One region of the Edwardsiella piscicida genome, then DNA from elsewhere that is predicted to be linked to it. Evidence: predicted binding sites of a transcription regulator. Region 1 holds the regulator's gene; the other holds the start of a gene.
The links. The regulator PhoB, encoded in region 1, activates phosphate uptake and scavenging genes when phosphate is short. The targets are predictions, from matches to a motif close to CTGTCATAAAACTGNCNNAT.
Positions count from the first base shown of each region.

Region 2: pstS (phosphate ABC transporter substrate-binding protein PstS) is a predicted target of PhoB. The motif match lies at 9,984-10,003, and genes of this name have one in related genera.

Region 1 is NZ_CP090968.1:1,172,102-1,187,891, forward strand. It holds gene mak (fructokinase) at 1-65, shown strand, start outside; gene L1P05_RS05250 (GyrI-like domain-containing protein) at 139-606, shown strand; gene L1P05_RS05255 (DUF1294 domain-containing protein) at 716-1,063, shown strand; gene L1P05_RS05260 (AAA family ATPase) at 1,088-4,789, opposite strand; gene sbcD (exonuclease subunit SbcD) at 4,786-6,018, opposite strand; gene phoB (phosphate regulon transcriptional regulator PhoB) at 6,211-6,900, shown strand; gene phoR (phosphate regulon sensor histidine kinase PhoR) at 6,921-8,222, shown strand; gene ppx (exopolyphosphatase) at 8,255-9,784, opposite strand; gene ppk1 (polyphosphate kinase 1) at 9,797-11,902, opposite strand; gene speG (spermidine N1-acetyltransferase) at 12,037-12,579, opposite strand; gene purN (phosphoribosylglycinamide formyltransferase) at 12,698-13,336, opposite strand; gene purM (phosphoribosylformylglycinamidine cyclo-ligase) at 13,348-14,391, opposite strand; gene upp (uracil phosphoribosyltransferase) at 14,661-15,287, shown strand; gene uraA (uracil permease) at 15,392-15,790, shown strand, end outside.
Region 2 is NZ_CP090968.1:3,738,968-3,754,757, reverse strand. It holds gene L1P05_RS17125 (4'-phosphopantetheinyl transferase family protein) at 1-64, shown strand, start outside; gene L1P05_RS17120 (TPR end-of-group domain-containing protein) at 128-1,168, shown strand; gene L1P05_RS17115 (NCS2 family permease) at 1,223-2,560, opposite strand; gene adeD (adenine deaminase) at 2,771-4,546, shown strand; gene yieH (6-phosphogluconate phosphatase) at 4,613-5,284, shown strand; gene phoU (phosphate signaling complex protein PhoU) at 5,342-6,073, opposite strand; gene pstB (phosphate ABC transporter ATP-binding protein PstB) at 6,093-6,872, opposite strand; gene pstA (phosphate ABC transporter permease PstA) at 6,918-7,805, opposite strand; gene pstC (phosphate ABC transporter permease PstC) at 7,807-8,778, opposite strand; gene pstS (phosphate ABC transporter substrate-binding protein PstS) at 8,841-9,881, opposite strand; gene L1P05_RS17075 (glycosyltransferase family A protein) at 10,246-11,082, shown strand; gene glmS (glutamine--fructose-6-phosphate transaminase (isomerizing)) at 11,141-12,970, opposite strand; gene glmU (bifunctional UDP-N-acetylglucosamine diphosphorylase/glucosamine-1-phosphate N-acetyltransferase GlmU) at 13,179-14,549, opposite strand; gene L1P05_RS17060 (F0F1 ATP synthase subunit epsilon) at 14,827-15,246, opposite strand; gene atpD (F0F1 ATP synthase subunit beta) at 15,266-15,790, opposite strand, start outside.

The sequences.
Region 1 (15,790 bases):
TTCGCCCGGCGCAGCACGGCGACGCCAGCGGCGTGCGCGGCGCCGCGTGGCTGTGGCCTGCGTAACGGCGGGCTGGTCGGCGATTTGCCATACTGGCAGAGGCGCCGCCGTGGCGCGAGAGAGCGGGAGAGGATGGGTATGCAGGTGAAGATCGAGAGTTTAGCGGCGCAGCCGCTGTTTGCCCTGCGCGTGCAGGGGCCGTTTGCGCAGTCGCTGGGGCCAGGATTTGAGCGGCTGATGGCGTGGTCGACGCGCCACGGCCTGCAGGGGCAGTGGATGGCGCTGTACTATGATAACCCCCGCGAGGTTGCGCCAGAGGCACTGCGGGCGGATGTCGCCCTGACGACGGCGACAACAGCGCTCCCGTCGGATGGCGAGGCGTCCGGGATCCGTTGGGACACGCTGGCTGGGGGCCTGTATGCGCTGGCGCAGGTGCGGGTCATCGATAATGATTTTGCCACGCCGTGGGTAGCGCTGTTTGACCAGGCGCTGCCCGCCAGCGGCTATCGTCCGGACGGCGGTCCCTGCTTTGAGCGCTATCTGAGCGATGGTCGAGCCAGCGGTGAGTGGCTGCTGGAGCTGGGCGTGCCGGTCAGAAAAAGCTGAAAATGCCCCGTTGCCGCCGCCGGGGCGTCGGAGCGAGGCCCCCGGCAATTGTCGTTTCGCCGCGGACGCGCGAATATAGGCGGACTTTGTCACAGTTTATTGCAATTAAATGAAACCAACCCTGATCTGCGATGGTGCACTGGCGCTGACGCTGCCGTTCTGTCTGTTGACGCCCCATCCGCTGTGGTATTGGCTGGCGTTGGTGAACCTGTGGACCCTGCTGATGTACGGCTATGACAAGCTGGCGGCGGTGCAGGCGCGGTGGCGTATCCCTGAGCGCACGCTGCTGCTCGGCGGCGTCCTCGGGGGCTGGCCGGGCGGGCTGCTCGGCCAGGTGCTGTTTCAGCATAAAACCCGCAAGATGGCGTTTCGCAACGCCTTCATGCTGTCGGTGGTGGCCAACCTGGCGCTGCTGCTGATCCTCTGGTACTGGCTGTACGGGCGCTGGCTGCTGTAGCGGTACGCCGGCGCCCGCGCCGGCTTATGACTCCCCGTCGCCGCTGACGCGATAGCGACTGTCGAGGCGGCTAAAGCCCAGTCCGTTGATTTTCTTCACCCGGATCTGCAGCGGGATCCGCTCCTTCATCGCCTCGACGTGGCTGATGACGCCGATGGTTTTACCGCTGGCGTTCAGGGTATCCAGCGCGTCCAGCGCGGTATCCAGCGTCTCGGCATCCAGCGTGCCAAATCCCTCATCCAGAAACAGCGAGTCGATGCGGGTCTTGTGGCTGACCAGATCCGACAGCGCCAAGGCCAGGGACAGGCTGACCAAGAAACTTTCGCCGCCGGAGAGGGTGCGGGTATCGCGCCGCGCATCCGCCTGCCAGGTATCGACGACCTCCAGCTCCAGGGTGTCGCCCTCTCGGCGCAGCAGCTGGTAGCGTCCGTGCAGGCGCATCAGCTGGCGGTTGGCCAGATAGACCAGATGGTCCAGCGTCAGCCCCTGAGCAAACTTGCGGAACTTGTCGCCGCTGCTGGAGCCGATCAGCTGATTGAGGTAGCTCCAGTCCTGATACGCCCGTTCGCGCTGGGCTATCTCGGCCAGCCAGCCCTGCTGGCTGTGGCGCCGCTGGGTGTCGCTGTGCAGCTGCTGCTGCAGCTCGCCCTGCTGCAGGCTGTGCTGGCGCAGCTGCTGCGTCAGCGCGCTACAGCGCTGCTCCAGCCACGGGTCGTCGTCGTCGATATGCAACTCCTGCGGGCGGGTCGCCTCACCCTGGGCAACGGCCTGCTGAGCCTGCGCCAGCAAGGCCGCGCTTTGCTGCCGCTGCCGCTGGGCGTCGTCGCGCAGTGCCGTGAGCTGCCGCTGCTCCTCTTCCGTCAGCATCGCAGCCAGCAGAGCGGCGTCGTCGCTAAAGGGGGAGTCGGCCAGCGCAGACTGCCAGCGCTGACGCAGCGGCAGCAGGCGCTGGGTCAGCGTCTGCTGCTGCTGGCGGGCGGCGCTCAGCTCGCCCTCCAGTCGCTCATACTGCTGCTGCCAGCGCTGACTTTCCGCCAGCGCGGCGCTCTGACGCTGCTCCAGCGCCTGCTCCTGGTGCAGCAGCTCGGCCTGAACGTCCGCGATCGGGCGGCCGTCGAGCAGGGCGCGCCGCTGGGCCAGCAGAAGGGCCAGCTGCTCATCTAGCGTCTGGCGCTCGCGCGTCAGCGTCTCGTGGTGCTGCGTCTGCGTCGTCAGCTGCTGCTGCAGCAGGCGTAGCTGCTGCTCTAGGCTGAGCGCCTGGGTCTGCAGCTGCTGGTGCTGCGCCTGCGCCTGCTGCCAACGCTGCCACTCGTCGCGTCGCGCCGCCAGCCAGCGCTCGCTCTGTGCGGCATCGGGCGCCGTCAGTTCGCCGTCGGCCAGATCGTCGGCTATCTGCTGTGTCAGACTCTGCTGCTCCTGCTCGGTCTGTTGCCATTGGCGCTCGCACTCCGCGCGGCGGGTCTCCTGGGTTTGCAGCGTCTGCAGCAGCAGACTTTGCGCATGCTGCTCCTGGCTCAGCCGCCCGCTGGCCTGGGTCAGGGCGTCGCGCGCCCGCTGCAGGCGCTGTGCCAGTGCCTCTCCCTGAGCCTGCAGGCTGTCCAGCTCGCGGCGCCGCTGGGCGCAGCGCTGCAGGTAGTCGGCGAGGGCCGTCTCATCCTCCAGCGCCAGCGCTAGCCCCAGCGCGTCACAGATCTGCTGCCAGCGCGCGCGCTGCTGGGTCAGCGTCTGCTGCAGCTGCTGGGCTTCGCTTTCCAGCTGGGCGCACTGCGCCGCGGCTTGAGCCGCGCGTTCGCTCAGCGCTCCGCCTTCCCGTCCCAGGCGCTCGACCTCCTGGCTGAGGCGATCGCGGCGCCGTTGGCTGTCGCTGAGCGCCGGGGGCTGGTAGCTGGCCGCCAGCGGGTGATCGCATGCGCCGCACAGCGGGCAGGGTTCGCCCTCACGCAGGCTGGCGCGCTCCGTTTCCAGGCTGATCAGTCGCATCTGCAGCGCTATCTGCTGTTCCAGATCCTGCAGGTGCTGGCGCTTATCCGCGTACTGACGCCGCTTCTCCGCGAGCTGCTGCTCCAGGATTAGACGCTCGCGCTGCAGTGCGCCATCGCGCGCCTGCAGCGCCTGTATGCGCGCCATCTCCTGCAGGGCCAGCGGCTGCAGCGCGATCAGCTGCTGGCGATCGTCATCGCCCTGCTGCAGGGTCGTTCGCGCCTGCGTTACGTGTTCGGCGGGGTGGTGGCGCTGCCACGCTTGCAGCTCGGCCTCCTGCGTCTCCAGCGCCTGACGCAGGCGCTGCTCGTCCTGCTGCAGGCCAAGCAGGGTCTCCTGGCGCGCATCGCGCTGGCGGCACAGGTGCTGTATCTCCTGCTGCAGCCGCGTCCGCTCGGCGCTTAGCCGTAGCCCGTCGTCGCTGAGCACGCCGCGGCGCTCCAGCAGCATCTGCCAGCGCGGCAGCCGTTCGCCCCACTGGGCGTGCTGCCGGGCGGCGTCCAGCTGCCGCTGCAGCGCGGCGTGCTGCTGTCGCTGGGCCTCCTGCTGCGCGCTGAGCTGCTGTTGCTGCGCCTGCAGATCCTGCAGCTGGCGCTGACTCTCCTGCCACTGCTGCGACAGCCGCTGTTCGGCCTCCTCCTGTTTGCTCAGCGCATTGTCCAGCGGTAGCACTCGCTCGGCGATCAGCGCCTGCGTTTCATCACGGCGCTGGCGCAGCTGCTGCCAGGCTTGCTGCGCCTGCTGTAGCGCCTGCTGCAGCGGCGCCCGCTGGGCGGCCGCCGCCTGTAGACGCGCCTCCAGCTGATGCTGCTGGGCGTCGGCCTGGCGTAGATCCTCCTCGGCCTGGGTCAGGCTCTGGTAATACGGCCGCAGCCGCAGCGCGGGTTCGGCGTGGGTCAGCCGCAGCAGCTGCGGCTGAAGGGCGAGCCAGTGCTGCTCGGCCTGGGCGGCCTGCGTCTGTGCCTGGCTCAGCGCCTGGCGCTGCTCCTGCTGACGCCGTAGCCACGCCTGCTGCTGCTGCGCCTGCGTCAGCTGAGCGCGCAGCGCCTGCTCCTGCGTCTGGGCGTGGGTCAGGCTGGCCTGCAGCGCCTCGCGCTGGGCGTCGCTGAGCAGCTCAACGCCGGCGGCGCGTTCGCGCAGCGCGTCCAGATCGCTCTTGGCCTGCTTAAAGCGGGCGAAGACCGCCTCGGAGAGGCGCCCGTAGATCTCGGTACCGGTCAGCTCCTCCAGCAGCTCGGCGCGTTTGCCGGCATCGGCGTTGAGGAACGCGGCGAACTCCCCTTGCGACAGCATCATCGACTTGGTAAAGCGGCCAAAGTCCAGGCCGGTCAGTTCGGCGATGGTTTTTAGCTTATCGCTGATTTTATCGCACAGGATCGTACCGTCATCCAGCCGCGCCAGCTCGGCGCGTATCGCCTGCAGCTTGCCGTCGGGGCGGTTGTTGGCGCGCCGCTGGCTCCAAAAGGCGCGGTAGCCTATCCCCTTGACTTCAAACTCCACCTCGGCCAAGGATTCGGCGGTGCCGCGGGTCATCAGCTCATTCTGGCTGGCGGAGATGGTGTCCAGACGCGGGGTCTGGTGGTACAGCGCCAGACAGATGGCGTCCAGCAGGGTGGTTTTTCCCGCGCCGGTGGCGCCGGTAATGGCAAACAGCCCGCTATCGCAGAAGGGGGGGGCGCTGAAGTCAATTTTCCACTCGCCGCGCAGCGAGTTGATGTTCTTAAAGCGTAGACTGAGGATCCTCATGCCTGCGTCTCCTCGGTATCGGGGTCTAGCGTTATCTCCTGCAGCACCTGCTGGAACAGCCGCTGCGCCCGCGCTTGCTGCTGAGGATCGCTCTCCTGCTCCAGCGCCAGGCGTCGGCTAAATACGTCGTCGGGGGTCAGCTCGCTCAGGGTCTCGCCGGCCTGCATGGTCAGGGCGCGCTGACGCTGCTCACGGCTGCGCCGCAGCAGCAGGATCTCCACCGGCAGCGTCTCCGCCTGCTGCTGCAGCGTGCGTTCGCTTTCGCTGAGCCAGCCGTCGCTGTCGATCTCGATGTCCAGCCAGACCGGCTTGTCCGTCGCCAGTGGGCGCAGGGCCTCCATGGCTGCGCCAATCTCCGTCAGCGAGCCCTTGAGCAGGCGCATCGGCTGGGTCTGGGGGATGGGCAGCTGGGTTATCTGCGGCGCGCTGCCGTACGCTAAGGTCACCAGGCAGACGCTTTTGCTGCTGCCCAACTCGTCAAAGCTCAGGGGGATCGGGGAGCCGCTGTAGCGAATATGCTCCGCGTGACCGACCCGCTGCGGGCGGTGAATGTGCCCCAGGGCGATATAGTCTGCCGGGGGAAAGGCGCTGGCCGGCAGGGCATCCAGCGTGCCGATATAGATATCGCGCACCGATTCGGAGCCGCTGGCGCCGACGGTGGTCAGGTGGCCGGTGGCGACGATCGGCAGCGGCTGCGCTAGCGAGGCCTGCAGCGCCAGCGCACGCTGATACAGGGCGTGGTAGTGATCGCTGATGGCCTGCTGCAGCGCCAGCTGCTTCTCCGCGGCGGACTGGCCGGCGCGGCTTTGCAGCAGGTCGCGCGGTCGCAGAAAGGGAACGGCGCACAGGATGGCGCCGGGGCTGCCGTCGCGTCGCCGCAGCAGCAGCGGCGCATCGTCGGCGTGGGCGCCCGCGATCACCTGGGTATGCAGGCAGGCCAGTAGCTCGCGGGATTCGTTGAGGGTCGCCACCGAGTCGTGGTTACCCGCCAGGACGATCAGCTGACAGCCGCGTCCCTGTAGCGCCACCACAAAGCGGTTGTACAGTTCACGGGCATAGCTGGGCGGCGTTCCGGTATCGAACAGATCGCCGGCCACGATGATGGCGTCGGCCTGCTGCTGCTCGGCCTGCAGCAGCAGCCAGTCGAGAAACGCACGGTGTTCATCGGCGCGGCTTTTACCGTAGAAATGCTGGCCAAGGTGCCAGTCGGAGGTATGGATCAGACGCATGGTGTCCCTTGCTTGGCAACGGAGGGCGCGCCCGCGGCGGCGGGCGGAGGATATGGCGGCCAGTATACCCGGCGCGACAAAAGGGCGCCAACCCGTTGGCCGCGGCGGCGAGAGGGGATCTCTTTTTTTTCATAAATCTGTCATAAAAATGACGCATAATTGCAGCGGATGACAATTAACCGGGAAGTCAGTATGAGCATACGCATTTTAGTCGTAGAAGATGAAACGCCCATCAGGGATATGGTGAGTTTCGTTCTGGAGCAGAACGGCTATCAGCCGCTGGAGGCGGAGAGCTATGACGGTGCGTTAAGCCAGCTGTGCGAGCCTTACCCCGATCTGATTCTGCTGGACTGGATGCTGCCCGGCGGCTCGGGTATCCAGCTTATCAAGCAGCTGAAGCGGGAGCCGGCGACCCGGGAGATTCCGGTGATGATGCTGACGGCGCGCGGCGAAGAGGAAGATCGGGTGCGCGGTCTGGAGGTGGGCGCCGATGACTACATTACCAAGCCGTTTTCACCCAAAGAGCTGGTGGCGCGGATCAAGGCGGTGATGCGCCGCATTTCGCCGATGGCGCTGGAGGAGACCATCAACCTGCAGGGGCTGAGCCTCGATCCCGTCTCGCACCGGGTGACGGCCCAGGACGACGCGGTGGAGATGGGGCCGACCGAATTTAAACTGCTGCACTTCTTTATGACTCACCCTGAGCGGGTTTACAGCCGCGAACAGTTGCTCAATCATGTCTGGGGCACTAACGTGTATGTGGAGGATCGTACCGTCGATGTCCACATTCGCCGTCTGCGTAAGGCGCTGGAGGGCAGCGGGCACGATCGCATGGTGCAGACCGTGCGCGGTACCGGCTACCGTTTCTCCGCCCGTTTCTGATCGGCGACGGAGTTCTGACTGTGCTAGATAAACTCTCCTGGAAGACGCTGCTGTCTGAGCTGCTGCTGTGCTGCGTGCCGGCGCTGCTGCTCGGTGCGCTGTTCGGCTATTTACCCTGGTTTTTACTGTCGGCGCTGTGCCTGCTGCTGCTGTGGCACGGCTGGAATCAGCTGCGGCTCTCCCACTGGCTGTGGGTGGATCGCAGCATGACGCCGCCCAGCGGGCGCGGCAGCTGGGAGCCGCTGTTTTACGGGCTGTATCAGATGCAGCAGCGCAATCGGCGGCGGCGGCGTGAGCTGGCTTTGCTGATCAAACGCTTCCGCAGCGGGGCGGAGTCGCTGCCCGATGCCATCGTGATGCTGACCGATGAGGGCAACATCTTTTGGTGTAACCATCTGGCGCAGCATCTGCTGGGGTTCCGCTGGCCGGAGGATAATGGGCAGAATATCCGCAATCTGCTGCGCTATCCCGAATTTAGCCGCTATCTGGGCGACGCCGACTACGCTCGGCCGCTGACGCTGCACCTGAACAGCGGGCGCTATATGGAGTTTCGCCTGATGCCCTACAGCGAGGGGCAGATGCTGATGATCGCGCGCGATGTGACCCAAAAGCGTCAGTTGGAGGGCGCGCGGCGCAACTTTTTTGCCAACGTCAGCCATGAGCTGCGCACGCCGCTGACGGTGCTGCAGGGCTATCTGGAGATGTTTGGCGACGATGCCATGCCGGCGCCGCAGCGGGAGAAGGCGCTGCTGACCATGCAGGCGCAGGCGCAGCGTATGGATGGACTGGTTCGGCAGCTGCTGGTGCTGTCGCGGATTGAGGCGGCGCCGGACATCGATCTCAGCGCGGTGGTCGATGTCCCGGCGATGCTGCATATGCTGGAGCGCGAGGCCAACGCGCTGAGCGACGGCCAGCACACGCTACGCTTTAGCATTGATGATGGCCTGCGGGTGCGCGGCAACGAGGAGCAGCTGCGCAGCGCCGTCTCTAACCTGGTGTATAACGCGATCAACCATACGCCGGCGGGAACGCAGATTAGGGTATGCTGGCAGCGCACCGCGCAGGGGGCCTACTTTAGCGTGCAGGACAATGGGCCGGGCATCGCTCAGGAGCACCTCAGCCATCTGACCGAGCGCTTTTACCGGGTCGACCGCTCCCGCTCTAGCCGCACCGGCGGCAGCGGGCTGGGACTGGCCATCGTCAAGCATGCGCTGCAGCACCACGAGGCGCAGCTGGCGATCGATAGCGCTCTCGGGCAGGGAACCCGCTTCGCGTTTACCCTGCCGTCCCATCTGGTGTTCAACGGCGCACCGTCGGCCTGATTAGCGCGGGCTCGCGTGCGCGTCGGCGCGCGCTAGTCCTCTAGCTGCGCTTCGATCACCAGGCTCCAGCCGTCGACGCTGCGCCAATACGCCTGCTCCTTCTCCACGTCCAGCTGCACCAGGCTATTTTGCCGCAGATAGTGGGACGGGAAGCGCAGCACCCACTGAAAACCATGGGTCTCCAGCTGCAGCGTCGCGGGCGGCGCGGTGGACTGGCGCTGATTGTTGAGCAGGGTAGCCAGACGCAGGATCTGGATCAGCGGCAGATACTGTTTTTTCTTAAACAGGGTGAAGCGCGGCAGCTCCTCCAGCCGCAGCGCCTTGCGCTGGCAGCGTACCAGCGTCGCCAGCATCAGCTGCTGCTCCTGGGTGAATCCGGGCAGATTGGTATTTTGCAGGATATAGGCCGAGTGGCGCTGCATGCCGCTGTGGTTGATGCTCAGCCCCACCTCGTGCAGCGCGGCCGCCCAGTTGAGCAGCGCCTCTAGCTGCGGATGCACCAGCCGCGGGTTTTGCACCATCCACTGCGCGTAGAGCTGCTGCGCGCTGGCCTGCACGCGCTGGGCCTGCTCACGGTCAATATTGTAGTGCTCGGCCAGGCTGAGCGCGGTGCGGCTGCGGATATCCTGGTGGCGGAAACGCCCCTCCATCTCATACAGTACCCCTTCGCGCAGCGCGCCGTCCGACAGGCGCAGCTGCTTTATCGCCAGCGCGTCGAACACCCCGCACAGAATGGCCAGCCCCGGAACGAAGACCTGGCGGCGATCCTCGGACAGCCCCGGCAGACGCAGGCGATCGACGTGGTCGTAGCGCAGCACCTCGTCGCACAGCATCGCCAGACGCGCCGGAGTGAGCAGCCCATCTTTTTCGCCCATGGCGACCAGAACCTCATAGGCCGCCTTAATGGAGCCGGAGGCGCCCAGCGCGGCGCTCCAGCCCTGAATGCGGTACTGCCAGGCCATGTTCTCCAGCTTTTGCGCCGCGGCCAGGCGGGCGCGCTGAAAACCGGCGGCGCTGATGACGCCGCCGGTAAAGAACTGCTGGGCAAAGCTGACGCAGCCCATGCGCCGACTCTCGACCAGAATCGGGTCAAAGTCCTCGCCGATCACCATCTCCGTGGAGCCACCGCCGATATCGATCACTAGCTTGCGGCCCTTCTCTGGCTGGGTGTGGGCGACGCCCATAAAGATCAGGCGCGCCTCTTCATGGCCGGAGATGATCTCGATGGGATAGGGGATCACCTTGGCGGCGCGCTTGAGGAACTCCTGGGCATTGTTGGCCTGGCGCAGGGTATGGGTGCCAACGATGCAGACGTTTTCCGCCGGAAAGCCCTGCAGGCGCTCGGCGAACAGGGCCAGGCAAGCCAGGCCGCGCGCCATGGACTCCTCGCTCAGGCACTGATGCTGATCCAGGCCGTCGGCCAGATGGACGCGCTGCTTTAGCCGCCCCAGCACCTGCAGCGCGCCGTTGACGACGCGCGCGATCACCATATGAAAACTGTTGGAGCCGAGATCGACGGCGGCGATCTCCTGCGGACGGGGCGAAGTGGGAATCAGCGGCATAGGCAGTCCGGTTCAGTCATGGGTCGGCGGCACGGGGAGCTCTCGCGCCTGCTGGGCGTCGGCATGTTCCAGCGCCCGGATGTAATCATAGATGGCCAGCTGTGAGCGCACTTTGCGGCGGTTGCCGCGCGGCACATAGCGGTTGCTCAGCTCCCGATCGAGGTAGCGGGCCTTGACGGTATCGCTGAACTGCAGTTCCAGCAGATCCAGCACCCGCTGGCGCAGCAGGGGATCGAGCAGGCTCACCGCCACTTCAATGCGGTAGTCGATGTTGCGGGTCATCCAGTCGGCCGATGAGAGAAAGACCTGCGGATCGCCGTGGTTGTCAAAGACATAGACCCGGGCATGCTCCAGGAAGCGATCGACGATGCTGATGGCGCTGATATTATCGCTGACTCCCGGGATCCCCGGCACCAGCGCGCACATGCCGCGCACCAGCAGGCGGATTTTTACCCCGGCGCTGGAGGCCGCGTACAGACGGTCGACCAGCCCTTTATCTACCAGGTTGTTGATCTTAAGAGTGATCCCGGCGCTCAGCCCGGCCTGGGCATGGGTTATCTCCTGATCGATCAGCTGATACAGCATGCGGCGTGAGTTCTGCGGGGAGACCATCAGGTGTTCGAAATTAACCGGGCGATAGGGGTTTTCGATAAAGTTGAATACCCGGCGGACTTCGTTGGTGATACGGGCATCGGCGGTCAGCAGCGAATAGTCGGTGTACAGCCGGGCGGTTTTCTCGTTGAAGTTACCGGTGCCGATATGGGCATAGCGCACGATGTCGTCGCCTTCGCGGCGCGAGATCAGGAACAGCTTGGCGTGGATCTTCAGCCCCGGGGCCGAGAATATCACGTGTACGCCGGCCTCCGTCAGCCGCTTGGCCCAGTGAATGTTAGCCTCTTCATCGAAGCGCGCCTGCAGCTCCACCACCACCGTGACCTTCTTGCCGTTGTGGGCCGCATGGATCATCGATTCGATGATGCGGGAGTTCTTGGCCACCCGGTAGATATTGATCTTAATCGCCAGTACGCTGGGGTCGAAGGAGGCCTGGCGCAGCAGCTCCAGCACGTGCTCGAAGGTGTGATAGGGGTAGTACAGCAGCACGTCGTGGTCGCGGATGGCGTCGAAGCCGTTACGGAAGCGATCGAACCAGACGTGGCGCAGGCGCGGCAGCGGGCGATTGAGCAGGTTGGCCTTACCGACGTTGGGAAACTTGATGAAATCCTTAAAGTTGTGGTAACGCCCCCCGGCGATGACTGAATCGTAGGAGGAGATGCCCAGCCGACGGGTCAGCAGGCTGACCAGCTCGTCGGGCATGTCGCGCTGGTACACAAAGCGCACCGGCTCGGCGGTCAGGCGCTGCTTGAGGCTAGAGGACATCAGCTCCATCAGGCTGGACTCCATCTCCGTCACCAGATCGTATTCGGCGTCGCGGGTCATCTTCATCGAATAGGCGTTCAGGGTGTGGTAATCGAAGAAGCCACAGAAGATGTCATCCAGGCAGTAGCGCAGAATGTTGTCCACCAGAATCATTGGCTTGCGTCGGCGCGGCGTCTCCGGCGGCAGCATGATGAAGCGCTCGACCTTGTCGGAGGGGATCTCCAGCAGCGCATAGCGGGTCTGCTGGCCGCTGACGATCTCCACCGCCAGATAGGTGTAGTCATCCTTGAGGAAGGAGACCAGATCGGTCTCCTCATCGAGCATGATCGGCGTGATATGCTGGCGCAGATGGTTGCGGTAGTACTGCCGTAGCCACACCTGCTGGTTTTCGGAGAGCTGGCGTTCGTTGATCAGGAAGATCTGATTGCGCGCCATCTCCAGCAGCAGGTCGTTGTACAGGGAGTCGAACTCCTGATCGGCCTTGAGCACCTTGGCCTGGATCTGCTGCAGCAGGTGGCGTGAACTGCCGTTATCCGTGCCCTGCTCCTCGCTGATCAGTATGCGGCGCTTCAGCTCGGCGAAGCGCACCTTATAGAATTCGTCCAGGTTGCTGGAATAAATGCCGAGAAAGCGCATGCGCTCGATCAGCGGGTTGCTTTTATCGGCGGCCTCCTGCAGTACGCGCTCATTGAAGGATAGCCAGCTGAGCTCTTTGTCGATATAGCGCTTTTCCTGCCCCATTGTGACTCCAGTACCAAAGCAAAAACGATCCGTCCCGCGCTGCGCGGGGCGGCTGCCCGGCGGTGATACCGCCGTGGACGGAACATTGCCCTACTATTATGGCGAGTCTGCGGGGGGAAAGTCCAACCGCGGCGCTATACGCCCGGCGCCGGCGCGCGGTACATGGCCAGATAGCGGTGCTGGAACATGCACATGCGGATGGCGTTGCGGTACTCGCCGTTGATGAAAAACTCGTGGATCAGCTCCCCCTCGACCTCAAAGCCCAGCTTGCTATAGATATGGATAGCCTTGTGGTTCTCTTTGTCGACGATCAGGTACAGCTTATACAGGTTGAGCACGGCAAAGGCGTGCTCCATGGCCAGCTGCGCCGCGCGGCTGGCGTAGCCGTGTCCCTGATGGGCGGGATCGATGATGATTTGAAACTCGGCGCGGCGGTGAATATGGTCGATTTCGACCAGCTCAACCAGCCCTATCTTGGTGCCGTTCTGCTCGACCACAAAGCGGCGCTCGCTCTGATCGTGGATATGCTTGTCGTACAGTTCGGCCAGCTCGACAAAGGCGATGTAGGGCTCCTCAAACCAATAGCGCATCACGCTGGCGTTGTTATCAAGCTGGTGGACAAACGGCAGGTCTTCCCGTTCCAGGGGATGTAACCTGACGTAACTCTCGCTGGACATAATCGTTCCTCTCGTCGCAGGGAATGGGCGGCCGAGGCCGCCGGATAGGGAACGATATTATAACCGCTGTTTATTAATAACTGCAGGGGGCGACGGCGTCGATACGGTCGCCGCGTGGCTAATCGCTGGCGTACCCCTGCGGCGGCAGCGCCTGTCCGTCCAGCCAGGCCAGACCGTCGCGCTGTCGTAGACGATCGCTGCAGAACCAGGCGACCGCCAGCGGATAGATGGCGTGCTCCTGTACCTGCACCCGAGCGGCGATCTCGGCGACGCTGTCGTCGGCGAAGATCGGTACCTGGGCCTGCAGCACCACCGGACCGCCGTCCAGCGCGTCGCTGACAAAGTGAACGGAGGCGCCGTGCTGGGTATCACCATTGTCCCGGGCCCGGCGGTGGGTATCCAGACCGGGGTAGCGCGGCAGCAGCGAGGGGTGAACGTTGAGCATGCGCCCGGCGAAGCGCTGGACAAAGGCCGGCGAGAGGATGCGCATATAGCCGGCCAGTACCAGAAGGTCAGGGTGATAGGCGGCGATCTGCGCCGCCAGCGCCATGTCGAAGGCCTGGCGGTCGGGGTAGTCATCCGCACACAGAGCGCACGCGTCAATGCCGGCTCGGCGCGCGCGCGCCAGTCCGTGGGCGTCGGCGCGGTTGCTGAAAACGGCGACGATGCGCCCTGGAATCCGTCCGGCGGCGCAGGCGTCGATCAGCGCCTGCAGATTGCTGCCTTGGCCGGAGATCAGCACGACGATACGCTTCATGGCATGCCCCCTCAGCGCAGGATCTCGACCTGCGGCTCGTCGCCCTGCGCCTCAGCGATATGGCCCAGCAGCCAGGCCTGTTCGCCGGATTGGCTCAGGCGCGCCAGCGCGGAGTCGACCTGTGCCTGCGGCAGGGCGATTACCATCCCGACGCCGCAGTTAAAGGTGCGGTACATTTCGCGGCGGCTGACGTTGCCGGTCTGCTGCAGCCAGTCGAAGACGGCCGGCCACTGCCAGCTGCCTTCGTCGATGACGGCCTTGGCGCCGGCCGGCAGCACGCGCGGAATGTTCTCCCAGAAGCCGCCGCCGGTGAGGTGGGCGAGGGCGTGCACCTCATGGCTGGCGATCAGATCCAGACAGGCGGCGACGTAGATACGGGTCGGCGCCAGCAGGTGGTCGGCCAGCGGGCGCCCGGCCAGCATGGTCGTGCGCGGATCGCAGCCGCTGACCTCCAGGATCTTGCGGATCAGCGAGTAGCCGTTGGAGTGTGGCCCGCTGGCGGCCAGGGCGATCAGGGCATCGCCGGGGCGCACCTGGCTGCCGTCGATAATCTGGGACTTCTCGACCACGCCGACGCAGAATCCGGCCACGTCGTAGTCTTCGCCGTGGTACATGCCGGGCATTTCGGCGGTTTCCCCGCCCACCAGCGCACAGCCGGCCTGTTTACAGCCCGCCGCGATCCCGCCGATGACGCTCGCCGCGGTATCGACGTCGAGCTTGCCGGTGGCGTAGTAATCCAGGAAAAACAGCGGCTCGGCGCCCTGAACCACCAGGTCGTTGACGCACATGGCCACCAGATCGATACCGATGCTGTCGTGGCGCTGCAGATCCATCGCCAGACGCAGCTTGGTGCCGACGCCGTCGGTACCGGAGACCAGCACCGGCTCACGGTATTTTTGCGGCAGCGCGCACAGTGCGCCGAAGCCGCCCAGGCCGCCCATCACTTCAGGTCGGCGGGTCTCTTTGACGACGCCTTTAATTCGGTCAACCAAAGCGTTGCCAGCATCAATGTCTACGCCGGCGTCTTTGTAACTGAGAGCGGTTTTGTCGGTCACTGCGTAAATCCCCATGGCGGTTAGGCGTGGTCCGTCGGCAGCGCGATGAGGCGTCCGCGAACCCTGCGGAAAAAGTCAGGCGGCGCAATTCTAGCAGCCAAAGCAAACGTTTGCTATCCCGTAATGCCCGACGGTAACGTTTTCGCACGACAGGTAACAGAGTGTTTCTTTATTGATTGAGATCATGCTTTTTCCTCTGGCAAGCGGGCGAAAAGGCGGTATAATCTCGCGATTTTTTTGGGCGCAGAACAGCTACATGGGAGAAAAAAATGAAGATCGTTGAAGTGAAACACCCGCTTGTGAAACACAAACTGGGTTTGATGCGTGAAAATGACATCAGCACCAAACGATTCCGTGAACTGGCCTCTGAAGTGGGCAGTTTGCTGACCTATGAAGCGACCGCAGACCTCGAAACAGAAAAAGTAACCATTGATGGTTGGTGCGGCCCGGTCGAAGTTGAACAGATTAAAGGGAAAAAGATCACCGTGGTGCCGATCCTGCGCGCAGGACTGGGCATGATGGAAGGGGTGCTGGAGCATGTGCCGAGCGCCCGTATCAGCGTGGTGGGGATCTACCGTAACGAAGAGACGCTGGAGCCGGTTCCCTATTTCCAGAAGCTGGTCTCCAACATCGATGAGCGTATGGCGCTGGTCGTCGACCCGATGCTGGCCACGGGCGGCTCCATGATCGCCACCATCGATCTGCTGAAGAACGCTGGCTGCCGCTCCATCAAGGTGCTGGTGCTGGTGGCGGCGCCGGAAGGCATCGCCGCGCTGGAGAAGGCGCACCCGGACGTGGAGCTGTACACCGCCTCCATCGATCGGGGCCTAAACGATAAGGGTTACATTATTCCGGGTCTAGGCGACGCCGGCGATAAAATATTTGGTACCAAATAACCCGTGAGCCGACTTGTTAGTCGGCTTTTTTTTGGCGTGACGCCGGGAGCGTCACGCCCCTTTCAAACACCAATACTATCGATTAACGAGAGAGGAAATACACCATGACCCGTCGCGTCATCGGCGTCAGCGAGCGTCCGCCGCTTCTGCAAACGATTCCGTTGAGCTTTCAGCACCTGTTCGCCATGTTTGGCGCCACCGTGCTGGTTCCCATTCTGTTTAAGATCAACCCAGCGACGGTACTGCTGTTCAACGGCATCGGCACTCTGCTGTATCTGTTTATCTGTAAAGGCAAGATCCCGGCCTATCTCGGCTCCAGCTTTGCCTTTATTTCACCGGTGATGCTGCTGCTGCCGCTAGGCTATGAGCTGGCGCTGGGCGGCTTTATCGTCTGCGGCGCGCTGTTCTGTCTGGTGGCGTTGATTGTGAAAAAAGCCGGCACCGGCTGGCTGAACGTGATCTTTCCCCCGGCGGCAATGGGGGCGATTGTGGCGGTGATCGGC
Region 2 (15,790 bases), 1.2 Mb from region 1:
GGAGCTATTACCAACGTTTCTACGCTTTACCAGCCATGTTCCGCTACAGACGGTATCCAGCTGACATACCGCGCACGGGGCGCGGGCAAACCACCGACATGTTTGATAAAAAGGATTTATTATTCATATGGGTGTCTATGGCCTTGCGCTACTAACGCTGCTGCTGATCCCGGGCGTCAACGCCAGCCGTCTCCCCGACGGCGAGCAGCCGCTGCCGCTGCCGCTGCCGGAGAGCCTGCGTCAGAGAGCTCTGCCGCACAGCGGCGATCTGCGCGGACAGCAGATCGATAACCACCTGATCGCCATCGGTATGTACCTGAGCGTCATGGACGACGATCCACGCAGCTGCTGGGCGCCCTATCAGATAGCCAGCGCGCTGGCGGCGCAGGGCAACCCCGAGATGGCCGAACGCTACCTGCAGATAAGCGTGCGGCGGGGCTACTGGTACTACTATCACCTGCTGGAAAATCCGGCGTTTATTCCGCTACATTCACGGCCGGCCTTCAGACAAATACTGGCGGAGACCCAGCGACGCTACCTCGCCTTTGCCCGTGAACAGGAGGCACGCCCGTTTTTTGCCATTCCGAGCGGTGCATCCCCCAAAGAGGGCTGGCCAGTCATTGTCTATCTGCACGCCTTTGCGCAGTCGGCCAAGCTCGACGCTGAAAAGCGGGCTTTCTACCGCCAGCTTGGCGTAGCCTACGTTGAGATCAATGGAACTCAGCAGCTGTCTGAGTCCGCTTTTCGCTGGTCCACCGTTAATGCTCAGAGTACCCAACGCGCCGTGCAGCGTGCCCTGAATGATTTACAGACGCAGACCACCGTCAACCCGCGCCGCATTTACCTGGTAGGCAGCGGCCAGGGCGCCCTGCACGCCGCGCGCCTGCTGCAGGACTCACCGTCACAGTACGCCGGCGCGCTGCTGATCGCGCCCCAGGGGGAGATAGCCGCCGCGGATACCCCGCTGAATAACCGACGCATCTACCTGGTCGACTTTGCACACAACGCCGCGGCGCAGCGGCAGGTTGCCGGGCTCGATCGTCTGTTCAGCCCGACCAATCAGGTCCAGCGCACCCGCTTTGACAGCGACGTTGACAGCCAGCCACGGTGGCAACAACGCTATAGCCAGCCGCTGCGCTGGCTTATGGACGATCGCCGTACGCCATAAACAAACAGGGAGGGCTAATGCCCTCCCTGTCGCTGCTGCGCTTCATCGCGTGGATCAGTGCGCATCAACCAACGCTATCTTCAGCACAAACAACAGCGCCACCACCACCACGCAGGGGCTAATCTCACGCCAGCGTCCCGTGCCCGCCTTCATCACGCAGTAGGCGATAAAGCCGAGCGCGATCCCCTCAGTGATCGAGAAGCTGAACGGCATCATCACCGCAGTAATAAACGCCGGCACCGCCTCGGTCAGATCGTCCCACTTAACCCGCGCCAGACTGGAGGTCATCAGCACGCCGACATAGATCAGCGCCCCGGCGGCGGCATACCCCGGCACCATCGCCGCCAGCGGAGAGAGGAAGATCACCAGCATGAACAGCAGCCCCACCACCACGGCGGTCAGCCCGGTGCGCCCGCCGACGGAGACCCCAGAGGAGCTTTCAATGTAGGCGGTCACAGAGGAAGTGCCGATGAAAGAACCGGCAACGGAGCTAATACTGTCGACATACAGCGCCTGCTGCATGCGCGGAAACTTACCGTTGACGTCCGTCAGGCCCGCTTTATCCGTAACGCCAATCAGCGTGCCCGAGGAGTCGAACAGGTTCACCAGCATAAAGGAGAAGATAACGCCGGACAGACCGATATTCAGCGCTCCGCTCAAATCGACCTGGCCGACCACGCTGGTCACGCTGGGCGGCATAGAGAAAATGCCGCTGTACTGCACGTCACCCAGCAGCAGACCGATAGCCGTTGTCACCACAATCGATACCAGCACCGCGGCGTGAATGTTACGCGACGCCAGAACAGCGATGATGAAAAAGCCCAGCGCCCCCAGCAGAACATGGTGCGACGTCAGCTCCCCCACCGTCACCAGCGTATCCTGGTTCGGCACGATGATACCGGCGTTTTTGAGCCCCATCATCGCAATAAACAGACCGATACCGCTGGTGATCCCCACCCGCAGGCTCAGCGGAATATTGGCGATCATCCAATAGCGGATACGGAATATCGTCAGCAGCAGCAGACCGACGGCGCCCCAGAAAATGGCGCCCATCCCGATCTGCCAGGAGAGTCCCATCGCCCCGACGACCACGAAAGCAAAGAAGGCGTTCAGCCCCATCGCCGGCGCCAACGCGACCGGAAGGTTGGCTAACAACCCCATAAGAATACTGCCGAAGGCGGCAATCAGACAGGTCGTCACAAACACGGCCTGGGTATCCATGCCTGCGGCGCTGAGGATCTGCGGGTTAACGAAGACGATGTACACCATGGTGAGGAACGTGGTGAAACCGGCAATCACTTCGGTCCTGACGGTGGTACCATGCGCCTGCAGTTTAAAGACGCGCTCGAATACGCCCCGGGATTGGGCGGTATTGGACGTGGATTGGCTCATACATGAAATCCGTATAGTGTCTTGGATGGCTATCCTATACTAAAAATGCCAAATGTTGATGTCTGTCACATCCTTTTTTTGCTGTTTTTTTGCCACCGATCAGCCAATGTGATGTAACGCAAACGCTTATATACATAAAATCGCTACAATAGACAGATAAAATCGCTTTAATATCAAAATGATAAAGCTAATGGCCGTAAGGTGACCCACATGGAAAATATTCATCACAAACATACGCAATCGCTTTCCCGCGCTGCGATGCTGCGTCTTCTGGCCGTTTCACGCGGCGATCAGCCTGCCGATCTCATCATCGACAATGTTTTCCTGCTGGATCTCATCAACGGCGGAACCCTGCCGGGCCCCATCCTCATCAGCGGCGACAGCATTGCCGGCGTCGGGCCGGCCTACGCCTGTGCCGCGGCCCTGGAGCGCATTGACGCCGGCGGCGCCGTCGCCGTTCCCGGCTTTATCGACGCCCATCTGCACATCGAGTCCAGCATGATGACGCCGATCACCTTCGAAAGCGTCACCCTGCCTCTCGGCGTCACCACGATCGTGTGTGACCCTCATGAGATCGTGAACGTTATGGGAGAAGAAGGGCTGGCATGGTTCCTGCGCTGCGCCGAGGGCGCGCAGCAAAACCAGTTCATACAGATCAGCTCCTGTGTGCCGGCGCTGGCCGGAACCGATATCAACGGCGCAGAGTTTCCCCTGACAGCGATGTTGCCCTACCGCGAGCATCCCCACGTGCTGGGGCTGGCAGAGATGATGAACTTTCCCGGCGTCATTGCTGGCGATGAGCAGATTCTCGATAAGCTGGATGCGTTCCGCCACCTGACGCTGGACGGCCATAGCCCCATGCTGAGCGGCAAAGCGCTGAATGCCTATCTGGCCGCCGGAGTGGAAAACTGCCATGAAACGCTAGCGCTGGAAGAGGGACGGGAAAAGCTGGCGCTGGGCATGGCGCTGATGATCCGCGAAGGCTCCGCGGCGCGCAACCTGGATACGCTGGCGCCCCTGATCAGCGAGTTCAACAGCCCGCAGTGCATGCTGTGCACCGATGACCGTAATCCGTGGGAGATCGCGCACGAAGGGCACATCGATGCGCTGATCCGTCGCCTGATCCAACGGCATCACATCGCGCCACACGTCGCGTACCGCGTCGCCAGCTGGTCGGCGGCGCGCCACTTTGGCCTCAAGCGCCTGGGGCTGATCGCGCCGGGGAAAAAGGCGGATATCGTCCTGCTGGATGACGTTGATCGGGTAGCCATTCGCCAGGTATTTGCCGGCGGTAAAGCCATCGATGCGCAGCAGCTGCTGCACAGCGCGCCGACGCGCCAGCAGGTCAGCTGCCCACCGCAGCACAATACCCTACGGCGAGCCCCACTCCGCGCCGAGGATCTGACGCTGCCGCTGACGCAGGGCGCCGACTATCGCGCAATTCAGCTAATCCCCAACGAGCTCATCACCCCGGCCAGAACGGTACGCTGGCTGGGCGATCGCTTTGATACGCCGGACGTATGCCGCATTGCGGTGATGGAGCGCTATGGTCAGCAAAGAGCGCCGGCGCTAGGCCTGCTGCACAACAGCGGCCTGAGCAAGGGGGCGCTGGCGGCCACCGTCAGCCACGACAGCCACAATATTGTGGCCATCGGCCACCGTCCGGAAGAGATGGCGTTAGCGGTCAATCAGCTGATCGACGACGGCGGTGGGCTGTGTGTCGTCGCCGACGGGCAGGTCGTAGCCCATCTCCCCCTGCCCATCGCCGGTCTGATGAGCTCGCGATCGGCGGCAGAGATTGCCGATGTCATCGATGCGCTAAAACAGGCCTGCCGCGACTGCGGTATGACCCTGAATGAACCGTTTATTCAGATGGCGTTTCTCTCGCTACCGGTGATCCCGTCGCTCAAGCTGACCAGCCTCGGGCTTTATGATGTAGACCACTTCCGCTTTACCGAGGTTCGCATCGCGGAGGAGAGCGTTTAAACTAGGACGAAAATAACGTTGATACGGCGCGGGCCTCTCCGCGCCGACCGGCCAAAAAGGACGCCCATGAGCAGTATCCGCTGTATTCTCTTCGACTGTGATGGAACGCTGGTAGACAGCGAAATTATCTGCAGTAAAGCCTATGTCAGTATGTTCTCCCGCTATGGGATCACGCTATCGCTGGAAGACATCTATCGCGAATTCAAAGGTGTGCGGCTGTACGAAATCATCGACGTGATACAGCGGCGTCATCCGTTTACGGCCGATCGCGCCGAGATGGAGTCCCACTACCGCGCCGAGGTAGCACGCCTGTTCGACAGCGAGCTCCAGCCGATCCCCCACGCCCGCGAGCTGTTAAGCCAAGTCTGCGTCCCCATGTGCACCGCCTCCAATGGGCCGGTCAGTAAGATGCAAAGCTCCCTTGGCGCCACCGGAATGCTACCCTTCTTCGGCGATCGCCTGTACAGCGGCTACGATATTCAGCGCTGGAAACCCCAGCCGGATTTATTGCTCCACGCGGCCCACGATATGGGGGTCGATATCGGTGAGTGCATCCTGGTGGACGACTCGCCGGCCGGGGCACAGTCCGGTATTGCGGCCGGTATCCCGGTATTTTACTTTTGCGCCGACCCCCACAATCCGGCGATCGACCATCCGCTGGTCACCGCCTTTGACGATCTGCGCCAGCTCCCGCAGCTGTGGCGCCAGCGCGGCTGGCAGCTGACCCGCGACGCATAAAACAAGGCCGCCCTGATAGGCGGCCCGATACAGTTTAACGTGCGGCGGCGTAGGACGTTATGCCTCGTCCACCCGGCGATGATCTGTCAGCAGCTGTTCCAGATCGTCCCCGCCGATATGGCGGAAATCCTGCCCTTTGACGTAGTAGAAAATAAACTCGCAGATATTCTGGCAGCGATCGCCGATGCGCTCGATAGAGCGGGCGCAGAACAGCGCCGTCAATACGCTGGGAATGGTACGCGAGTCCTCCATCATGTAGGTCATCAGCTGACGCACAATGCCTTCATACTCCTGATCGACCTTCTTATCTTCACGATAAATCCGGATGGCTTCATTCAGATCCATGCGCGCAAAGGCATCCAGCACATCGTGCAGCATCTGCACGGTATGCTGTCCCAGGGACTCCAGGCTAACCAGCAGCGGCTGATGCTGCTGGGAGAACTTCTCCAGCGCGGTGCGGCAGATTTTATCCGCAACGTCACCAATGCGCTCCAGCTCGGAGATCGTTTTGATAATCGCCATCACCAGGCGCAGATCGCTGGCGGTAGGCTGACGCTTGGCAATAATTTTAACGCAGGCCTCATCGATGGCGATCTCCATCATGTTGACCTTGGCATCCCCCTCGACCACCCGGCGCGCCAGATCGGCATCCTGGTTATGCATGGCGGTGATCGCATCCGTCAGCTGCTGCTCTACCAGCCCGCCCATGCTCATTACCTGGGTGCGGATATATTCAAGCTCGGCATTAAACTGACCGGAGGTGTGCTTGTTTAAATTCAGATTATCCATGTTCCCTTCCTAAAAACCATCAGCCATAGCGACCGGTAATATAGTCTTCCGTCTGCCGCTGTGCAGGGGCGGTAAACAGCTTATCTGTATCACTAAATTCAATTAGTTCACCAAGATACATAAATGCAGTGTAATCAGAACAGCGCGCCGCCTGCTGCATGTTGTGGGTCACGATCACCACGGTGTAGTCCTGCTTCAGCTCGGTGATCAGCTCCTCGATACGGCTGGTCGAAATAGGGTCCAGCGCAGAGCAGGGCTCATCCAGCAGTAAGACCTCCGGACGGATAGCAATGCCGCGGGCGATACACAGACGCTGCTGCTGGCCGCCAGACAGGCTATAGCCGCTTTGGTGCAGCTTATCTTTCGTCTCACTCCACAGCGCCGCCTTGGTCAGCGCCCACTGCACCCGCTCATCCATATCGGCCCGCGACAGCTTTTCAAACAGGCGTACGCCGAAGGCGATATTGTCGTAGATGGACATGGGAAACGGCGTCGGCTTCTGAAACACCATCCCCACCTTGGCGCGCAGCAGCGCGACATCCTGGCTGTCGGTCAGGATATTCTGACCATCCAGTAAAATATCCCCCTCTGCGCGCTGCTCCGGGTAAAGCTGGAACATCTTGTTAAAGGTACGCAGCAGCGTCGACTTACCGCAGCCGGAGGGACCGATGAAGGCCGTCACTTTGTTTTTCTCAATATCCAGCGAGATATTCTTCAGCGCGTGGAATTTTCCGTAATAGAAGTTCAGATCGCGCACCTGAATTTTACTGTTGGTCGGGTCTGTCACTACATTACTCATCGTTTTTCTCTCTGTTAGCAGCGCCGCTGCGGCAGCGCCCCAAAATTAGTGTTTTTTCTTGGCAAAAATCACGCGGGCGACGATATTCAGCAGCAGAACGCACAGCGTGATCAGCAGGACGCCGGCCCAGGCCAACTGTTGCCACTCCGCAAACGGGCTCATGGCAAACTTGAAGATGGTGACCGGCAGGTTGGCCAGCGGCTGCATCATGTCGGTGCTCCAGAACTGGTTGGAGAGCGACGTAAACAGCAGGGGCGCCGTCTCGCCGGCGATACGGGCGATGGCCAGCAGTACCCCGGTAATAATCCCCGACACGGACGCTTTCAGGGTAATCGCTGAAATCATCTTCCACTTGGGCGTCCCCAGCGCATAGGCCGCCTCACGCAGGCTGTCCGGCACCAGCTTCAACATATTCTCCGTGGTGCGGATAACGATCGGCACCTGCAGCAGCGCCAGCGCGATCACCCCGGCCCAGCCGGAAAAGTGCTGCATCTTGGTCACCACAATGGTGTATACGAACAGCCCGACCACGATAGAGGGCGCAGATAACAGAATATCGTTAATAAAACGGGTCACGTTGGCAAACCAGCCGTTGCGGCCGTATTCCGCCAGATAAATGCCCGCCATGATCCCCAGCGGCGTGCCGATCACCGTCGCCCACAGGATCAGCAGCCCCGAGCCAACGATGGCGTTTGCCAAACCGCCGCCTTCGGTATTCGGCGGCGGCGTCATTTCGGTAAACAGCGCCAGCGACATGCCGTCCAGGCCACGAGTAAAGGTGGATAGCAGGATCCACACCAGCCAAAACAGGCCAAAGGCCATCGTGCCCATCGACAGGCACAGCGCAATACGATTTTTCTGGCGGCGCCAGGCCTGCATGCGGCGACGGGATTCCGCCAGCTTCTGCGGATTTTGTACGTCCATCGTTGCCATATTAACGTCCCTCGTTCTTCGCCAGACGCAGAATCATCAGCTTGGACAGCGCCAGCACGATGAAGGTGATCACAAACAGAATCAGTCCAAGCTCCATCAGCGCCGCGGTATGCAGTCCAGACTCCGCCTCAGCAAACTCATTGGCCAGCGCCGAGGTAATACTGTTGCCCGGCATATACAGTGAAACGCTGTCGAGCTGGTAGGTATTACCGATAACAAAGGTGACCGCCATGGTCTCCCCCAGCGCGCGTCCCAGCCCCAGCATGACGCCCCCGATCACCCCATTTTTAGTGAACGGCAGGACGATACGCCAGATAACCTCCCAGGTGGTACAGCCGATGCCATAGGCGGACTCTTTCATCATGACCGGCGTCTGCTCAAACACATCGCGCATCACCGCCGCAATATAGGGGATGATCATGATCGCCAGGATCACCCCCGCCGCCAAGATGCCGATACCGAACGCCGGACCGGAAAACAGGGTACCTACGATGGGAATACCGGAGAGCACGTTGCCCACCGGGATCTGAAAATACTCAGCAAACAGCGGGGCAAAGATAAAGAGTCCCCACATGCCGTAAACGATGCTGGGGATCGCCGCCAACAGCTCAATCGCCACCCCTAGCGGGCGACGTAGCCATCCCGGCGCCAGCTCCGTCAGAAACAGGGCAATACCGAAGCTGACCGGAACGGCGATGATCAGCGCGATAAGAGAGGTAACCAGCGTGCCGTAGATAGGCACCAGCGCGCCAAACTGCTCCGCAGGCGCATCCCACTCTTTGCTCCACAGGAATGCAAAGCCAAACTTCTCCATGCTGGGCAGCGCAGCGACGATCAGCGAAACGATGATCCCCCCCAGCAGCAATAGCGTAATCAGGGCCGCCAGTTTGACCAGCATCCCAAAAATGACGTCACCAAGCTTACTCGGCGCTTTTATCATCGGCTGTTTATTAGACAAAGGCGAATCAGCCATGCGTATCTCTTCTTAAACGGTCACGGTACGGCACGCACCGCACGGTGCGTGCCAAAAAGCGATCAGTACAGCGCGTTGCCGCCGCTGTCCTTAACGCTGCTTTTCCAGGCGGTACGAATATGCTCCACCACCGACGCCGGCAGGGTCGCATAGTCCAGATCGTTAGCCTGCTTAGCCCCTTTACTGTAGGCCCAATCGAAGAACTTCAGCACCTCTGCCGTTTGCTTAGGCTTGCTGGATTCTTTATGAACCAGAATGAAGGTGGTCGAGGTGATCGGCCATACGTTATCGCCGGGCTGATTCGTCAGATCCTGAGCGAAAGATGCGCTCCAGTCGGCGCCTTTTGCCGCATTGCTGAAGCTGACCTCCGTCGGACTGACCGCCTGCCCCTCGGAGGAGATCAGCTTGGTGTAGGCCAGCTTATTCTGCTTGGCATAGGCATACTCGACGTAGCCGATGGCGCCCGGCAGACGCTGTACAAAGGCGGCAACGCCATCGTTACCTTTTCCACCCAGGCCCGTCGGCCAGTTAACGGTGGAGCCGGCGCCGACGTCACTCTTCCACTGTGCGTTGACTTTGTTCAGGTAGCTGGTAAAGACAAACGAGGTGCCAGAACCATCGGCGCGGCGCACCACGGCAATCGCCTGATCCGGCAGTTTAACCCCCGGGTTCAGCTTAGCGATTGCCGCGTCGTTCCACTTCTTAATTTTACCCAGGTAGATATCACCCAGCGTTTCACCGTCCAACGTCAGCTCGCCCGACGTAATACCCGGCAGGTTAACGGCCATCACCACGCCGCCGATAACCGTCGGAAACTGAAATAGGCCGTCCGCCGCCAGCTTTTCTTCGCTCAGGGGCGCATCGGAGGCGCCGAAGTCAACGGTGTTAGCAATGATCTGCTTCACACCGCCGGAGGAGCCAATGCCTTGATAGTTTACTTTATTACCGGTCTCTTTCTGATAGGAGTCTGCCCACTTGGCGTAAACCGGCGCAGGGAAGGTGGCACCGGCACCGGTCAGGCTCTCCGCCGCAAAGGCAGGCATGGCGCTCAGGGAGACGGTCGCGGCGACAATCCCGGCGACAGCGGTACGCATCAGTTTCATATTCCCTCCTGGGAAGTGTTATTCATCTAACGTATGAACGATCGGATCAAGTATGGTGCAGGTAGCAAAATAAGGCAGTTTGATGACAGTAAAATGTATGGATTATGACAGTTTTATTACAGTCAGCGGGGGGCCAGGGCGCACGCCGCGCGACAGACTGCGGGGTCCGCCGTCGGCGCGGCGGTCGTCTACGCTACGGCCAGTAGAAAACGTGATACCCTCAGACAAATCGCGGCTGACTATATATTAAATTTTGCGAGATACAACAAACACATATTACTATCGTTGATGATATTAACCACTATCCATGTGATAATGGACCAAACCGCTCATCTCATGGCTATGCTCACAGGATAACCGCTAAATGATTCACCAAGACAATGACAAACAACATATTAAAGTGTCTTATGTGACACACTTTTATTGCAATCAGAAAAGTATTGAATCTGTCTTTTCACTGCTACGAAAGTATGAAAGTTTACCGTTGTCTATCCGTAGCGCCGTGGAGTTTATTATTGTCGATGATGGCTCACCGATAACCTACGACGTAGGTAGCATTGACTTAAATATTACTTGGTTAAAGATAACCGAGGATATTAAATGGAATCAGGCCGGCGCGCGTAATCTGGGTGTTACCTATGCAAAATCCGATAAAATCTTGCTGACCGATTTGGATCATGAACTGCCTAGCGAAACCTTTGCGTACCTGATCAACGCGAAAAATCCTGGACGTAACTTCTATAAGATATACAGGAGAAGCCCTGAGCGGGGACTGTACAAAGGCCATTCCAATCTATTTTTTATGTCACGCGCGCGTTTCTTTCGCCACTTTGGCTATGACGAAGAGTTTGCCGGTAACTACGGTGCAGAAGATTACCGTTTTGTTAAATATCATAAATATCATGGTTCTCGACAAAAATATCTGCCAAAGAAAATTATTTGCTATGAAAGAGTGCTCGATCGTGAAAAAAGCTATCATAGCCTGACACGCGATTTATCAGCCAATACGCCAGTTGACTTACAAAAGCGAAAAGAGTGCGAAACTTATGGCGATGAATATGGCCACAGCCGCATTTTTCTTAATTTTGAATGGAAGGTTATCTACCGCCACAGCGTATTTCCGACGACGCTGCCAACGGAAAAACGCTGGTGGAAACCGCTATGGTGGTTACGCTATTTATCGTCTACCCTTTCCCGCTAATAGCGCTATCTGTAAAAAGGGGATGCCTAAGCATCCCCTGATAACTCACGATCGCGCTTTATTCTACGGTAACCGATTTAGCCAGGTTACGCGGCTGATCGACGTCGGTCCCCTTGATCAGGGCGACATGATAGGAGAGCAGCTGCAGCGGCACCGTATAGAAAATCGGTGCAATCACCTCTTCCACATGCGGCAGAGCGATAATGCGCATCCCTTCACTTTCGCTAAACCCGGCGCTCTGGGCGGCAAAAACGTACAGCAGACCGCCGCGAGCACGCACCTCTTCAATATTGGACTTTAGCTTCTCCAGCAGCTCGTTATTCGGCGCCACCACCACCACCGGCATATCGGAGTCGATCAGCGCCAGCGGACCATGCTTCAGCTCACCGGCGGCATAGGCCTCGGCATGAATATAGGAGATCTCCTTCAGCTTCAGCGCCCCTTCCATCGCGATCGGATACTGATCGCCTCGCCCTAAGAACAGCGCGTGGTGCTTATCCAGGAAATCTTCGGCCAGCGCTTCAATGCTACGATCCAGCGAAAGCATCTGATCAATACGGTTCGGCAACGCCTGCAGGGCATGGACAATCTCCTGCTCCGCCTCCGCAGACATACCGTGTAGACGACCAATACGCGCCACCAGCATCAGCAATACCGTCAGCTGTGTAGTAAAGGCCTTGGTTGACGCTACGCCGATTTCCGTGCCGGCGCGGGTCATCAGCGACAAATCGGATTCGCGCACCAGCGAGGAGCTGGCTACGTTACAAATCGCCAACGATCCCAAGTAGCCAATCTCTTTGGACAGGCGCAGCGCCGCCAGCGTATCGGCCGTTTCACCTGATTGAGATAGCGTTATTATCAAGCTGTTTTTACGCACGGCCGATTTACGGTAGCGGAATTCAGAAGCGATCTCGACATCACAGGGAACGCCAGCCAACGCTTCAAACCAGTAACGGGCCACCATACCGGAGTGGTATGACGTTCCACAGGCAATAATTTGGATATGCTCAACCTGCGACAGCAGGCGCTCACCGGCCTCTCCCAGCTCCTGCAGATCGATTTGACCGTGGCTAAAGCGCCCTTCAAGGGTGTTTTTGATCGCCTGCGGCTGTTCGTAAATCTCTTTCTGCATGTAGTGGCGATAAGCACCCTTATCCCCGGCGTCATACTGCACATTGGATTCAACTTCGGCACGCGCCACCGGCGCGCCGGCGGCGTCAAAGATGGTCACGCTATGGCGAGTCACCTCGGCGATATCCCCCTCTTCCAGGAAGATAAAGCGACGGGTAACCGGCAGCAGCGCCAGCTGATCGGAGGCCAGAAAGTTCTCCCCCATCCCTCGGCCAATCACCAGCGGGCTACCCGAACGGGCGCAGACCAGCGCCTCCGGGTGCTGACTGTCCATCACCACCGTACCGTACGCGCCGCGCAGCTGTGGGATGACCCGTTTAACGACCTCCAGCAGAGAACCTCCCTGGCGCTGTTCCCAGTTCACCAGGTGCGCAATCACCTCCGTGTCCGTCTCGGAGGTAAAGCGGTAGCCGCGCGCGATCAGCTGCGCACGCAGCGTCTCGTGGTTTTCGATAATACCGTTGTGCACCACGCTGATATGGCCGGAGACATGGGGATGCGCATTCTGCTCGTTCGGCTCGCCATGGGTTGCCCAACGGGTGTGGGCAATACCGGTGCCGCCGACCATCGGCGATTGAGCAACTGCGTCGCTTAATGCTTTGACCTTGCCTACGCGACGTAGACGCTGCATATGCCCCTGAGCGTCAACGACCGCCAGACCCGCAGAGTCATAGCCACGGTATTCCAGACGACGTAACCCTTCCAGCAGGATCTCTGCCACATCTCGCTGCGCTACCGCGCCAACAATTCCACACATAAGGTTTTATTCCTATAGCCAAACCGCCGCAGCGGTTTGTCGATGCCCGTATCGATCTGATTGATAAACGGCGCTGTGCGCCGCTGCCCCGAGCCTTGTAGAGAGTGGGGCGGATCCCTTTCGCGGGATCGTTATTATGTTTTTCCCTGTGCCCCGACGCGGGACACAGGGAAAAACCGCTGCGGCCGTTAGGCCGCAGCGTTCGCGATTATTTTTTCTTCACCGGCCGTTTCCAGCCACTGAGCTGCACCTGTTTCACCCGGCTGAGCACCAGCTCTCCGTCACCCACATTTTTGGTGACCGTCGTACCGGCGGCGATCGTCGCGCCGCGACCAACGGTTACCGGCGCCACCAGCTGACTGTCTGAACCGACGAAGACATCATCACCGATCACCGTCTGGTGTTTATTGGCGCCATCATAGTTGCAGGTAATGGTCCCTGCGCCGATATTTACCCCTGCGCCGATCTCCGCATCACCCAGGTAACTCAGATGACCCGCCTTAGAACCGCGCCCCAAGTGTGCCTTCTTCATTTCAACAAAGTTACCCACGTGCGCCTCCGCATCAAGGCAGGCGCCGGGGCGCAGACGAGCAAAGGGCCCCACGGTACAGGCCTGCGCTAACCGGGCACCCTCAATCACCGTATAGGGACTAATCACGCTATCATCGGCGATCTGGCAATCCTTCAGCACACAGCCGCTGCCGATATGCACTCGGTCTCCCAGCGTCACCTCGCCTTCGATAATCACGTTGGTATCGATCACCACATCGCGCCCGTGCACCAGCTCACCGCGCAGATCGAAGCGTGCCGGATCGGTTAGCATTACGCCGGCCAGCAGCAAACGCTGCGCCTGCTGCTGCTGATAGGCCCGCTCCAAGGCGGAAAGCTGCAGACGGTTGTTAACCCCCTCCACCTCGCTCAGGCGTTCAGGATGTACCGCCGCAATCTGCCGCCCTTCCTGATAAGCCATGGCGATAATATCGGTAATATAAAACTCGCCCTGAGCATTGTTGTTATCCAGGCGGGCAAGCCAGCGCTTCAGATCCGCGCCGTTGGCTACCAGAATACCGGTATTGATCTCATTGATACGACGCTGCGCTTCGCTGGCGTCCCTATGTTCGACGATCCCCACCACGCTATCGTTATGACGCACAATGCGACCATAGCCGCTCGGGTCGTCCAGCTTTACCGTCAGTAGACCGATTCCCCCCAGGGGCTTCGCCGCGATCAGGCGCTGCAGCGTCGCGGCCGAAATCAGCGGCACATCGCCGTACAGCATCAGGATATCTTCATCGTCGGAAAAATCAGGTGCCGCCTGCTGCATGGCATGACCGGTGCCCAACTGCTGAGCCTGCAGCACCCAGTTCAGCGGCTGGCCAGACAGATGCGACTTCAGCAGATCGCCGCCGTGGCCGTATACCAGATGTACCTGACGGGCGCCCAGCGTCAGCGCGCTGTCAATAACGTGCTGCACCATCGGCTTACCTGCCAACGGATGCAGCACCTTAGGAAGATCGGAATACATGCGGGTTCCTTTACCGGCGGCAAGGATGACCACGCTTAATGGAGATGTCGACATAAGCAATCTGATCCATTCAAATTGATGGGGTAAAGTAAACCCGTTCAGCGGCGGGATTACTACATATTTCTCTACTCAAAACGCGCGCAGGCCAGATGTACTGCGGGGATAGGGTGATGATAGATAACTTGGCAGGAGGGGGGCAAACACTCTCTTCGTCAATACGCTTTTTCGCGCGATTAGCCCAACAATTGCGCAGCGAATATCCAGGGAGAAGGCTTTTTTTAACGATAAAAAAAACCTCTCCACCGGGGAGAGGTTTTTTAGCGTCGTCTGCTTACATCATTTTTTTGGTCAATTCGATTACGCGAAGTTTGGCAATCGCCTTGGCCAGCTCTGCAGATGCCTGAGCATAGTCAACGTCGCCGTGCGAGCTGCGGATGTGTTCTTCTGCTTTACGCTTCGACTCCATCGCACGCGCCTCGTCGAGGTCCTGACCACGGATAGCGGTATCGGCCAGCACGGTAACCGCGCTGGACTGCACCTCAAGGATGCCGCCGGAAAGGTAGATAAACTCCTCCTCTCCGTGCTGTTTAACGATACGCACCATGCCAGGCTTAATGGCAGTAAGCAGCGGAGCGTGCCCCGGGTAGATACCCAGCTCACCTTCACTACCCGTCACCTGGATTTTCTGCACCAGCCCGGAGAACATCTGACGCTCCGCGCTGACCACATCCAGATGGAAAGTCATAGCCATATCACCCTCCTATCAGGCGTTACAGTTTCTTGGCTTTTTCCACGGCTTCGTCGATAGAGCCCACCATGTAGAACGCCTGCTCCGGCAGATGGTCATAGTCACCGTTCATGATGCCCTTAAAGCCCATGATGGTGTCTTTCAGCGAAACGTACTTGCCAGGAGAACCGGTGAACACTTCCGCAACGAAGAACGGCTGTGACAGGAAACGCTGGATCTTACGCGCACGGGCAACGACCAGCTTGTCCTCTTCAGACAGCTCATCCATCCCCAGAATGGCGATGATATCCTTCAATTCCTGATAACGCTGCAGAATGGACTGCACGCCGCGCGCGGTGTCATAGTGTTCCTGGCCCACCACCAGCGGATCCAGCTGACGGCTGGTGGAGTCCAGCGGGTCAACGGCCGGGTAGATACCCAGAGAGGCGATCTGACGGCTCAGAACCACGGTCGCATCCAAGTGCGCAAAGGTGGTTGCCGGCGACGGGTCAGTCAGGTCATCCGCAGGGACGTATACCGCCTGAACAGAGGTGATAGAGCCAGTTTT